One region of the Bacillus sp. V2I10 genome, then DNA from elsewhere that is predicted to be linked to it. Evidence: riboswitches for the same ligand, from Rfam matches in the RefSeq annotation. Region 1 holds a riboswitch; each other region holds the start of a gene.
The links. Region 1 has a riboswitch for S-adenosylmethionine ahead of QFZ72_RS27720 (MetQ/NlpA family ABC transporter substrate-binding protein). Riboswitches for the same ligand answer to the same signal wherever they lie in the genome.

Region 1 (3,209 bases):
ATTGCAGTAATTAAAATGGCTGGGTCAAATCGATTCAAAATATGAGGGTGTGAGTTTGCATCAATAGCTAAACTATCCGCAATAAAAACAGCATCAAATTTTCCGCGTTCTGCTTCTTGTGAAATTTTCTTATAAAAGGAAACATTAATGCTGGCATCTGCTTGAACATGAGGAAGACGCCATGATCCGAGATGCATGCCCGAACCAACAATATAAACGGCAAATTTCATGTTTTTGTGTTTAGCCATATAAATCATCCCTTCACAAATGGGCAGTATCAGATAATTCCAGTAACGAGTTGTCTACCAGCCTTCAATAAAGCGTCTATATTAATTATTTACGATTTCTTCAACTGGTTTTTTCACTGGGATTTTGGTTCCGCCAAATTCCTTCTTTATGAATTCCTGAACTTCTTTCGAATGATAAATACTACTTAATTTATTTAGGTTTTCATTTTTTTCGTTTTCTTTTTGAGTAACAAGAATATTAATATTAGCCTGTGTATCTTGATTGATTTCTTCATGATAAATAGAATCTTTAATAGAATTCAGTCCAGCATCAAGAGCGACGCTGTTTCCAATTAAGGAGGCATCTACATCAGGGAGTGACCTTGCTGTCGATGATCCGTCTACCGGAACAAATTTAATATTTTTAGGGTTTTCTACAATATCTTGAATTGTTCCAAATGAATCAAAATCATCCTTTAACGTAATGACACCTGCATTTCGCAATACGCGAAGAGCTCGAGCTGTATTTGCTGGATCATTAGGAATGGCAATTTCAGCATTTTCCGGAAGTTCTTCAACTGATTTCAAGTCTTTAGAATAAATACCCATTGGTTCTAAATAAGTTGTTGCTATTGCGACTAAATCTGCATTTTTACTTTTCACATAATCTTGAAAATATGATAGTGATTGAAAAGCATTTACATCAAGAATTCCATCATTAGTAGCTTCGTTAATTTGCAGACCGTCATTAAATTTTTTTACTTCAATCTCAATACCGGCTTCTTTAGCTGCTTTTGATTTTGAGATAAAGTTCCATACTTGAGCATCTGATCCTGATGATCCTACGATAATTTTGTTATTTTCAGATGCATTTGAGCTTAGGTTGCATGCTGATAAGATAACGAATATGATTCCGGCTAGAAGTGTAATTGATAATTTTTTCATTTTTATCTCCCTTTTTCAATCTTTTATTAAATCCTTAATATTTTCGCCATCACCACCCTTCAAAAATTGAGTAAAATAAAAACCCCTTCTAAAAATAAGAAAGAGTTTCGGTTTAAAACGAATATCTCATCTTATCTTTCAAGCACATTCATGCTTGTTGGAATTGGCACAGTACTTTATAAAAGCCTGTTGCCGAGGTTTCATAGGGCCATTCCCTCCACCTCTCTAAATAAGAATATATGTTTTTATGCATTCCTAAATGAACTCATCTCCTCCTTAGTTAATGTTGATAAATACACGAAAGGCTTCCATCTCAAGTTCTCAGGGTACTTGAATGAAAGCCTCTGGTTTTCCAGTGAGCGAATTTCTATTGAAAAATTTGTTAATATCAAATTAATACAATAAATCAGATGTGTCAAGTCGGAATTTAAAATAATAGTTAGTTTTTATACTACTCAATGAATATATCAATTATATAGAATGGTCATAAGATATTCTTAATTACTTCAAAGAAATCATCAAAGCACGTGCATCTGCATCTAATTTCTTTTTAGCATTGCTTGAAATGAAGCCTTGTGATGACTTACTGTGTAAATGCTTTAGGAAATCATTCATATATTTGACACTCTTTTGATTGTCGTCCTTTTCTGTATAACTCTGCTTTGAAAGCTTTAAATCGTTATTCAAAAGATCCTTCAGCTTCCCTTTCAATTCACCGGATTCCGCAAAATCATCCAACACTTTTTGGATTATGTCAAAATCGGAAGAAAGGTCCTTTCCGAGAAACTCCACTTCTGCCAATGAAGTACTTGAATGGCCTCCATTTTCAGTAATTTCCACCTTATAAAAAACGAATTTTCCTGGATGCTTAATTGTAAAGGCGCGCGTATAGAGACGCCATTCGAATTTTTCATTTTTTCTTTCATCAAGGACAGTCCACGACTTGCCATCATTTGAGCCTTTTACCACCCAGCTTTTTGGGTCTGCTGCTTGTGAATTCGCATCATTGGTAAGGCTTGCTCCAGAAGTAAAGGTGTACATTTTGGCCTGTTGCTTCCGTGCCTTAAATTGATATTGAACAGACGGGTTTTGGCTGTTAAACGTCGTTCTCGTTGAAGAGGTATTGTCGAATAACGGATCTACTCTATTGCTTTCTCCATCTGTTGCACTTCCTGGTTCTGGCATCGTCAGGTCTTTCAATGGTTTTGGTGATAAGGTTGATCCATCGGTATTACCTGGAGTGATGGAGTTTGGTATGTCTTTTTCTCCGCTGCCCCACTTCGAAGGCTTGGATCCCATGTCAAAATCTAGTCTTGCACCATTTGAAAGGTCAGTGTGCATAATGTAATTTTTGGTATGGTCTTTGCCATTTAATTTTAAGCCTTGGACATATTTATTGTCCTTGCTGTTATTAGGTGCGTTGATGACGATTTTTTTCCCATTCTCTAAATGGATCGTCGCTTTCTTAAACAAAGGTGCCCCTATGGCGTATTCCGGGCTTCCCATTTTCAACGGATAGAAACCAAGTGCACTGAAGATCTGCCACGCGGACATCTCTCCATTATCTTCATCACCAGCATATCCTTGCCCGATTTCACTTCCAATGTATAGGCGGTCCAATGCTTCACGAACCTTCTCCTGTGTCTTCCAAGGCTCGGCAGTATAATTGTACATATACATGATATGGTGAGATGGTTGGTTGCTGTGTCCATACATCCCCATACGGACATCTCTCGCTTCCCTCATTTCATGAATGACACCGCCATAGTGACCAGCAAACAATCCTGTTTCTGGCGTATTAAAGAACTCATCCAGCTTGCTGCTTAATCCTTTTTTACCATCATACAGGTTAGCAAGTCCTTGCCCATCCTGTGGTGCATGGAAGGCCATATTCCAGGCATTTGTTTCTGTGTAATCCCCGCCCCATTCACGCTCATCAAATTCTTCTGCCGTTGATCTCCACTCACCGGATGCATTCCTTCCCATGAAGAAGTCTACTTCCGGATTGAACATGTTGACATAGTTCTGGGCTCGGCT
Region 2 (3,209 bases), on a different contig from region 1:
TCACCAATGACAATGACTTCCTGATCTGGATCCGCAAGCTTCCTGATTAAACTCGGCTTGCAGCAGCCACAGTCATTGCTGCACTGATCATCACATGAGTTTGGCCATAAGATTTCAATTGCCTGACCGCTGAAATCACCTTCATTGCAGTAAACGCGGCTCCTGTCAACCAAGCCATTCAACAATGGGTGGACAAAAAAATCAATGCCTCCGCTTACGATATACAAAGGGATTTCTTCCTCCTCCGTAAATTGAACAAATTCACGGAATCCATCGCGAAGCTGAGCCGTAAAAAGCAAGTATTGAATAATATCATATTTCAGTTCAGCTGGAATCAGCTGAAACATTTTCCCTACTCCTGCTCGGACAGAAATCCGCTGGCTTAATACATCATCCTTCAAAGCGTTCCACTCTGGCGGAGCAAACTTCTTCATAATAGCAATAATGTTGTCAGTATTTGTGATTGTTCCGTCGAAATCACAGATGATAATCGGCTTGCTCATTTGCTCACTTCCACCTGCCCCCAAAGATCCAGCGCGATTCTCAAATCGGCATTTTCATTTGCTTTTTCAGTCAAGGAGATGCCTTGTAATGCCGCATCGATCGCTGCACGGAAAGCTTTTCCGCCTGCAGCAGCGCCGTTTGGATGTCCGTGGACACCTCCGCCTGCGTTAATCACGCTATCTAACCCGAAATCCTGAATTAAGATAGGGACGAGTCCTGGATGAATCCCTGCTGAAGGCACAGGGAATGTTTCCTTCAGCAGCACGTTTTCTTTACAAGCTGCACCTATGGAAAGGGCCGCTTCCCGCTCAAGCGCAACACTTCCATATGGCGATGGAAACAGAGAAAAATCGGCTCCGCTGTATCTCAGCAATTTTCCGAGTAAAAGAGAATGAGAGATTCCATAAAGTGAGGATGACGCTAATGCACCGCTGACAGCGGGATGAGCCATAAGCGGAATGTTGATGTCTTTGTCCTCTGCCAGGCTTTGAAGCACGTCAAGGCCGTAGGCAAAAACATTAAGCAATAGGGCATCTGCTCCAAGCTCTGCCGCACGCTTTGCTTTTTCTTTTAAATCATACGTTTTTCCTGATAAATGAACCGCGTACATCGCCTTATGACCGGTCTGCTCATAAACCTCGCTTAACACTTCTTTTCCGGCAGTAATCCGCTGTTCAAAAGGCGTCAGCGGATTTTCAAAAAGAATTTCATCGTCTTTCACCAAATCAACCCCGCCAAGCACCTGATCTTTAAGCTGATTCTTTAAAAAAGCGAGATCACGTCCGATGACTCCTTTAAAAATACTCATAAGCAAAGGTCTGTCATATACACCAAGTTTTTCACGAATGCCGCTGATGCCGAATTTAGGACCTTGAAACTCAGCAAGAATATTTTCTGAAAAATCCAGGTCCTGAAGCTTTACTTCGCCGTCAAGAGACAGCTTTCCAAACACAGTCGCAAGAATCGCAGGCAAATCATGGCTGAAATTTACTCCAGGGTAAAAAATTTTGACGATGCCTTTTTTGACGCGTTTGTTTAAAAAAGCTGAGACCTTATCATCAGACTCAAATTCTTCTACGGAGATGACCTTCCCTTTGTGCTGCTGCAATTGTATCTGCGTAAGTTCCGGAAGATCCGTCCATGACCCAACGGTTAAGCCAAGGGCAATCCCTTCTGCTTTTTTTTCTAAGTTTTTTTCATCATGGATGAGATAGGTTGCTGTAATGCCGCTCATGTTTGTACCGCCTTCCATAACAATATTAGAAATGCGCAAGCGCCCGTTTAGATTAAGGCATGGCCGAGGAGTTGGGCGACACTTCTTGCCATCAATGCGCAAACTTTTATACTTTCGTAATCAATAAAAAAGGCCCCTTTCCGCTAATCGAAAAGAGACCTTATCTAACTTGGCTAAGATCCTTATCTATCAGCGAATGCTGCAAGATTTAGCACCGTGCTTAAACCTTGGTTTAAGTCGGTTGCCGGGCTTCATCGGGCTAGTCCCTCCACCTGCTCTTGATAAGAATGGCTTATTTATTTTATGTTCTGAATAACCTGAAATTAATTTGGATTATGACAGTTTTTCAAAAGACTGTCAACCGCCATTTCAAAATAAATTCAAAGATTTTATCCGTTTTGCTGCTTCTCTCAGTCTTTCTTCTGAGGTTAAAAGTCCTGCCCTTACATAGCCTTCTCCGAACTTCCCAAAACCTACACCAGGCGCAACACAGACATGTGCGTGCAGGAGGAGATACTCGGCAAAGGATTCTGAAGTATAGCCTGCAGGAACAGGCAGCCAGGCAAAAAATGATCCCGGCGGCGCTTCAACCTGCCAGCCAATTTCGTTCAGAGCAGTGATGAATGCATGGCGTCTGCTTTCATACCGCTCAACCAATTCATCCACACAGGTCTGTGATTCAAGCAGGGCAGCTGCAGCAGCTTCCTGGACAGCGCTGAACACACTGACAAACATGTGATCCTGAAACAGGTTAATCGCTTCAATGACACTTTCATTGCCTATCGCAAAGCCAATCCTCCAGCCCGCCATATTATACGTCTTCGAGAGCGTATAGATTTCAATCCCAGTCTCTTTCGCTCCTTCAACTTCCAAAAAACTGACAGGTTTCTTTCCGTCATATCCAATGGCGCCATAGGCAAAATCATGGACAACACAAATTTCATTTTCTTTTGCAAACGCGACTGTTTCTTCAAAGAATTCTTTTGAAGCAACAGCACCAGTCGGGTTGTTCGGGTAATTCAAAAACATAAGCTTTGCCTGTTTCTTCGCTTCTTCTGAAAGTTGCCCATAATCCGGCAAAAACTGATTATCTTTTACCAGCGGCATAAATTCCATTCTTGCCCGGGCAAGCTCTACCCCAGACCAATAGTCAGGATATCCGGGATCCGGCACGAGAACTAAATCATCCGGGTCCAGCAAACATTGCGGAATTTCAACAAGCCCCGCTTTTCCGCCAAACAAAATGGCCACTTCTTTGTCAGCATTAAGTGTTACACCATACTCCCGCTTGTAAAATTCCGTAATTGCCTCTTTAAGAAATTTCTGTCCGCGGAACGGGGAATATTTGTGATAGTCCGGATTTTCTGCCGCCTCTTGAAGAGCCTTAACAATATGAGGCGGTGTTGGCTGATCAGGATTCCCCTGTCCAAGATTAATAACGTCATGTCCCGCTTCGATACTTGCATTCACT
Region 3 (3,209 bases), on a different contig from region 1:
CTTCTGAAAGCTTTGGTTTTACAGATTTTATAAGATTAAGGAGATTATGAACGGCTGTAATCGGAACAGCTGAGTAAGTAATTTCTTTGATTCCTTCTGCTTTTATATCCGGTTTTCCTTCTGCAATGAACCTTGGTTCAGTTAGATCTTCGAAAGACTCATATCCAGGCACGCTTAAAGCAGCATTAATCGTAATCACACCGCTGATTTCTTTGTATTTGCCAGCTAAATGCACAGCTAGGATACCGCCCATAGATTGACCTGCAATAAATACTTTCCGGCAGATTTTTTTCAGCTTTAAATAAGCCTGTTCAATGTCTTTGATCCAATCCAGATAACAGCAGGCTTCAAGCTCGTGAGCATCTGTACCGTGACCTTTTAACCGCGGGGCAAGGACGGTAAAGCCTTTATCAGCAAGCAGTTTTCCCAGTTCTCCTACACTTTGAGGTGTTCCGACAAATCCATGGCAAAGCAAAATGCCAATCTCATTTCCTTTATAAAAAAAGCTTTCAGCACCTGGCAATACAGAGTAAATCGTTTCAGCCATTTTTGATTCCTCCAATTCATCAAATCATAAAAGAAAAACCCTCTCTTTCATTGGCTGTAAAGAGAGGGTTTTTCTCTATCAACCAAAGCACAGCAGCTTTGCTGGTGGGAGCACCTTTCCGTTTGCCGGTGGTTGCTGTGAAGTCGCGGAGCCAGATCTCTCGTTCACTCTTGATAATTTATTTAATTCTGATTGGTTTAGTTGGTTTTAACGATCTTATCATGAGCAGCTTTTAACTGTCAATAAATTTTGAGGTCGTGAAAGCGGAGAACCAGCGATTTGAGTACCTCATTCACGCGCTTTTTTAAGGGGGATGAAATCGCCGTGAAGCATTTGTCTTCACAAAAGACAAAAACAAGAGTAAAATACTTATATTCCAATCAGACAGGTGGGATTTAAGTGAATACCATTCCTAAACCTCTTGTATTAACGAATCAATGGTTTATTGTTTTATCCGTAGCATGCACCTGGATAATAGGATCCGGCTGGATTCTTCTTATACCTCTAATAGCAGGATTAATGGGGCTTCTTTTTAAATTTAATCCTATTATGAAGACAGCAAAGCTCTTTTTAAGAAAAAAGCCTTCAGAATACATTCCGGAGGATTTTGAGCAGCAGCAGTTTAATCAGCTGATTGCAGTCATCTGTCTTAGCCTTGGTTTTCTTGGCTATATGATGAATTGGATGACACTTGCCTATATCTTTACCGCTATGGTCGCGCTTGCTGCATTCGTTGCCATATTAGGCTTTTGTGTTGGCTGCTTTATTCGTTTTCAGTGGCAGCAATACCGATACCGCAGGCATTCAAAGTAGTCATATTTTTTTAAAAAAAGTGTTGACTTTATGAAAATACCAGCGTAAAGTAGGACTCACATCGAAAATATGAAACTTCTTATCACGAGAGGTGGAGGGATTTGGCCCTTTGAAACCTCGGCAGCAGACTCAATCATGAGAACTGTGCCAACTCCAACAAGCGTGATTTCGCTTGAGAGATAAGAAGAGTGAACGGTCTTTTACCTATGATCTTACCCTCTTCTTGGCTTTCAGGAAGAGGTTTTTTGTTTTCAAAAAATAAATAGATTTCTTATCCAGAGAAGCGGAGGGACTGGCCTGATGATGCTTCGGCAGCGGACTTTTTTAAATAGTACTGTGCCAATTCCAGCAGGCGAAAAGCCTGGGAGATAAGAAGAGACCTAGTGATTCTTTATGAATTCATGCCCTCTTCTTGTCGGATAGAAGAGGGTTTTTTTATTTATAAATTAGCGGGAGGCGTACATATGATTCAATTTGAAGGTGTCACAAAGGTTTATAACAGCGGCGGAAATGAAGTGAGAGCACTTGACGGCATTGATCTTCATGTGAAGCAGGGGGAGATTTGCGGTGTGATCGGATTCAGCGGAGCCGGTAAAAGCACACTGATCCGCACAGTTAATTTATTAGAGCGTCCAAGCTCCGGAAAAATCATTGTTGATAATCTCGATTTAACGACTCTTTCCCAAAAGGAAGTAAGACAGGTTAAGCGCAAAATCGGCATGGTCTTTCAGCATTTCAATCTGCTGAATTCCAAAACGGTCTTCGCCAATGTTGCGATGCCGCTCCTTCTTGCAAAAGCTTCTCAAAAAGAAATCAAAGAAAGAGTAACAGAACTATTGTCGTTTGTAGGATTAGAGGACAAAGCAAATCAATATCCAGACCAACTATCAGGGGGTCAAAAACAGCGTGTCGGCATTGCCAGAGCACTTGCTACACAGCCTTCCATTCTATTGTGTGATGAAGCAACATCTGCACTTGATCCGCAAACAACCGGGTCCATTCTGAAGCTTTTGAAAAAAATCAATCAGGAATACAACATTACGATTTTAATGATCACCCATGAGATGTCAGTTATTAGGGAGGTTTGCGATAGGGTTGCTGTAATTGAGGGCGGAAAAATTATCGAGTCAGACTCAGTTTTTGATGTTTTCTCAAATCCTCAAACAAAAACAGCTTCGAACTTTGTCAGCTCTGTTCTGAATGATTCCATCCCTGTGTCTGTGCTGAAATTAGTGCAGGATGAGAATGCACAGGGACAGATTTTCAAAATTAACTTTGTCGGCAAATCTTCGGGACAGCCGCTGCTTTCTCAGATTGCTAAACGGTTTGATCTTGATATCAATGTTTTATTTGGAAACATCACAGAGCTTCAGGGCATTCCTTTTGGACATTTGATTGTCGAGCTGCAGGGAGCGGAAAGCGAAATTAAACGGGCGTTATTAGTTATGAATCAGGAAAATGTCACAGTGAAAGAGGTGGAAGTACATGCTAGTTAATTCACAGCAAATTATTGATGCACTGATTGAAACACTTGCGATGACCGGTTTTTCATTGCTTTTCTCAACCTTGATCGGACTGCCGCTTGGTGTGCTGCTGGTCATTACAAGAAAAGGGCACCTATGGGAAAATGCCATTATTTTTAATATCTTGAACGGTGTCGTCAATATCTTCCGTTCTGTACCTTTCATCATATTAATGGTCGCGATTGTCCCGCTTACCAGATTAATTGTAGGAACATCAATTGGGACTGCAGCTGCTGTAGTACCGCTTGTCTTTTATGCAGGTCCATATATTGCGAGATTGATTGAGAACTCATTATTAGAAGTGGACCCAGGGGTCATAGAGGCAG
Region 4 (3,209 bases), on a different contig from region 1:
TTTCAACCAATTGTTCAAACGGGCTTTCCGGAGCTGGAATGCTTGATATATCAAGGTTGTTTTCCCGATCTTCCAGACTTTTAAAAAAGGCAGTTTCTTTGTTGTACCGAACGGCTAAGAAGACAATAAACGAGATCATGGAAAGAAAAACAATATACAGGACTGACTGTACTGGAATGGCTGAGTCAATGAAAGCGATAAAGAGAATAAAAAAATGAATCATAATAAAGAATAGAATCCAGCTGCGGCGCTCTTTTAAGAAACGGAGAATCATACCATTTCCTCTTCTGCCGCAAGATATCCCTGGCCTACTTTTGTCTCAATAAATTGACCAAGACCAATTTCATCCAGCCGCTTTCGCAGGCGATTGACATTCACTGTTAACGTATTATCGCTTATGAAGCGTTTATCATCCCACAGGCTGTTCATGAGCTTGTCTCTGCTGACAATTTTGTTTTTTTGTTCAATCAAGAGTTTAAGAATGAACATTTCATTCTTTGTCAGTTCAACGGAACCGGTTTCGTTCGTAACCGTATTTCGCTCATAATCAACCGCAGCATTGCACCATGTTTTCAGACTTACTTGCTCTGTATTGTAGTTATAAACACGGCGGAGAATGGCCTGGATTTTAGCAATCAGCACATCAAAGTGAAAAGGCTTTTGGACAAAATCATCAGCACCAAGCTGCATAGACATGACCATATCAGTCGGATGATCCCGCGAGGAGAGAAAAATGATCGGCACATTCGAATGCGACCGGATCATCCGGCACCAATGAAAGCCGTCAAACTTCGGCAGCTGAATATCAATGATGACCAAATCTGGCTTTACGGCTGAGAATTCCTGCATGACTTTATTAAAATCTGTAATGCCATAGACATCATAAGACCACTGATTTAATCGTTCTTTGATTTCATTAAACAGGGTTAAATCATCTTCAATTAATAGAAGTTTAAACATGAGTTTCACCACACTATAAGGTTTCTTTTACAATTATTGTATAGGAAAACAGTTCTGTGTGCTATAGATGGTCTTAGATGTCAGAACACTTAAGTGAACGGAATATTCATACTAATCTTGACATTGATTCAATAGATTGCTATTGTAGTAAAAAAATAATTTCTTATCCAGAGAGGTGGAGGGACTGGCCCTTTGAAACCTCAGCAGCAGGTCTCTTATGATACTGTGCTAACTCCAGCGGGTGAATTGACCTGATAGATAAGCGTGCCTTTTATTTGTCAGTAACGCACTCTTTTTAAAGAGTGCGTTTTTCATTTTTTTGGATGTGAAAAAAGGGGAGTAAAAATGGAAGCTAAGCAGCAATTTCAGAGGAAAATGCAATCTCGACATTTAGTAATGTTATCTCTTGGAGGTGTAATTGGGACAGGTTTATTCTTAAGCACGGGTTATACGATTCAACAGGCTGGACCGTTTGGGACGATCCTGTCGTATCTTGTTGGTGCCCTGGTCGTTTATCTCGTTATGCTTTGTTTAGGGGAATTAGCCGTCCATATGCCGGAGACTGGCGCTTTTCATAGCTATGCCGCTAAATATATTGGTCCAGGAACAGGATATACTGTAGCCTGGCTGTATTGGCTGACTTGGACGGTTGCGTTAGGTTCGGAATTCACGGCAGCGGGGCTGCTGATGCAGAGGTGGTTTCCATCTATTAACGTCTGGATTTGGAGTGCGGTGTTTGCATTGCTAATCTTTGCATTAAATGCTGTGACGGTTAAGTTTTTCGCGGAATCTGAATTTTGGTTTGCATCGATTAAAGTCGTTGCCATAGTGATTTTTATTCTTTTGGGAGGAGCAGCAATTATTGGTTTTATTCCACTGACGGATTCCAATTCAGCTCCGTTCTTTACGAATCTCACAAGCGAAGGATTATTTCCGAATGGTGCATTTGCCGTTATTATGACGATGCTTGCTGTGAATTTTGCCTATTCGGGAACAGAATTAATAGGGGTTGCAGCTGGAGAAACAGTCAATCCGGAAAAAACGATTCCAATGGCCATTCGGACAACATTATGGAGATTGATTATCTTTTTTGTTGGAACCATTGTTGTCTTATCTGCACTGCTGCCCGCATCGGATTCAGGAGTTTTAAAAAGTCCCTTTGTTTCTGTATTTGAACGAATTGGCCTTCCCTATGCAGCAGATATCATGAATTTCGTGATCTTAACAGCTATTTTGTCTGCAGCAAACTCAGGCCTGTATGCTGCTTCTAGAATGCTCTGGTCACTTTCAGATAAGAAAACGATATCACCCATTTTTGCAAGAGTGACAAAGCGCGGTGTGCCTATATATGCAGTGATTTTCAGTATGCTGGGCGGCACCTTGGCTTTGTTCTCAAGTGTTATTGCACCAGATACCGTATATATAGTCCTTGTCTCCATTTCAGGTTTAGCCGTGGTTGCCGTATGGATGAGTATTAGCGTGTCACAGTTTTTCTTTCGCAGACAATATATTAAACAAGGACATTCGATAAAGGACCTGGTTTACCGGACACCTTTCTATCCCCTGGTACCGATTGCATCTTTTGTGCTGTGTCTGGCATCTTTGGTTGGAATCGCATTTGATCCCGCACAGCGAATTGCCCTCTATTGCGGCATTCCATTTATTTTGTTTTGCTATGGAAGCTATTATGCAACACATTTTATTAAGAAAAGAGGAGAAGGATATGCAGCAGAATCTCAATCCAATTGAAGCCATTTTACGTGACTATTCCGTCATGATCCTTGATGGGGCACTTGCTACAGAACTCGAACAGCATGGCTGTGATTTGGACGATCCCCTTTGGTCTGCCCGAATATTACTCGAAAACCCCGAAGTGATTTATCAGGTACATTCAGACTATTTCCGTGCGGGAGCGGACTGTGCTATTACGGCCAGCTATCAAGCAACAATCGATGGTTTCTTGAAGCGGGGAATCGAAGAAGAAGAAGCATTGCAGTTAATAAAGAAAACAGTGCTGATTGCAAGAAAAGCCAGAGATGATTTTTGGAAGGAAGAAATGGAAGCAATTAGACCAAAGCCGTTGGTTGCGGCATCAATTGGGCCTTATGGCGCCTATCTTGCAGACGGTTCAGAGTATACAGGCATCTATGGGGTTACGGATGAGACTTTAAAAGATTTTCATCGTCCCAGAATGTCAGCTTTGATTGAAGCAGGTGCTGAAATACTGGCATTTGAAACCATTCCTTCTC

Region 2: it holds a riboswitch for S-adenosylmethionine, as region 1 does, so the genes downstream of both, mtnW (2,3-diketo-5-methylthiopentyl-1-phosphate enolase) here and QFZ72_RS27720 (MetQ/NlpA family ABC transporter substrate-binding protein) in region 1, are expected to answer to the same signal.
Region 3: it holds a riboswitch for S-adenosylmethionine, as region 1 does, so the genes downstream of both, QFZ72_RS04975 (methionine ABC transporter ATP-binding protein) here and QFZ72_RS27720 (MetQ/NlpA family ABC transporter substrate-binding protein) in region 1, are expected to answer to the same signal.
Region 4: it holds a riboswitch for S-adenosylmethionine, as region 1 does, so the genes downstream of both, mmuP (S-methylmethionine permease) here and QFZ72_RS27720 (MetQ/NlpA family ABC transporter substrate-binding protein) in region 1, are expected to answer to the same signal.

The regions. Positions count from the first base shown of each region.
Region 1 covers NZ_JAUSYV010000002.1:85,213-88,421, forward strand. The annotation lists gene QFZ72_RS27715 (LLM class flavin-dependent oxidoreductase) at 1-248, opposite strand, end outside; gene QFZ72_RS27720 (MetQ/NlpA family ABC transporter substrate-binding protein) at 330-1,172, opposite strand; SAM riboswitch class I at 1,301-1,408, opposite strand; gene QFZ72_RS27725 (GH92 family glycosyl hydrolase) at 1,674-3,209, opposite strand, start outside.
Region 2 covers NZ_JAUSYV010000001.1:3,961,929-3,965,137, forward strand. The annotation lists gene mtnX (2-hydroxy-3-keto-5-methylthiopentenyl-1-phosphate phosphatase) at 1-503, opposite strand, end outside; gene mtnW (2,3-diketo-5-methylthiopentyl-1-phosphate enolase) at 500-1,738, opposite strand; SAM riboswitch class I at 1,918-2,026, opposite strand; gene QFZ72_RS20105 (pyridoxal phosphate-dependent aminotransferase) at 2,108-3,209, opposite strand, start outside.
Region 3 covers NZ_JAUSYV010000001.1:978,941-982,149, forward strand. The annotation lists gene QFZ72_RS04965 (alpha/beta hydrolase) at 1-547, opposite strand, end outside; SAM riboswitch class I at 620-727, opposite strand; gene QFZ72_RS04970 (DUF4395 domain-containing protein) at 947-1,360, shown strand; SAM riboswitch class I at 1,437-1,546, shown strand; SAM riboswitch class I at 1,629-1,735, shown strand; gene QFZ72_RS04975 (methionine ABC transporter ATP-binding protein) at 1,825-2,856, shown strand; gene QFZ72_RS04980 (methionine ABC transporter permease) at 2,846-3,209, shown strand, end outside.
Region 4 covers NZ_JAUSYV010000001.1:407,039-410,247, forward strand. The annotation lists gene QFZ72_RS02250 (sensor histidine kinase) at 1-274, opposite strand, end outside; gene QFZ72_RS02255 (response regulator transcription factor) at 271-960, opposite strand; SAM riboswitch class I at 1,121-1,225, shown strand; gene mmuP (S-methylmethionine permease) at 1,306-2,709, shown strand; gene mmuM (homocysteine S-methyltransferase) at 2,684-3,209, shown strand, end outside.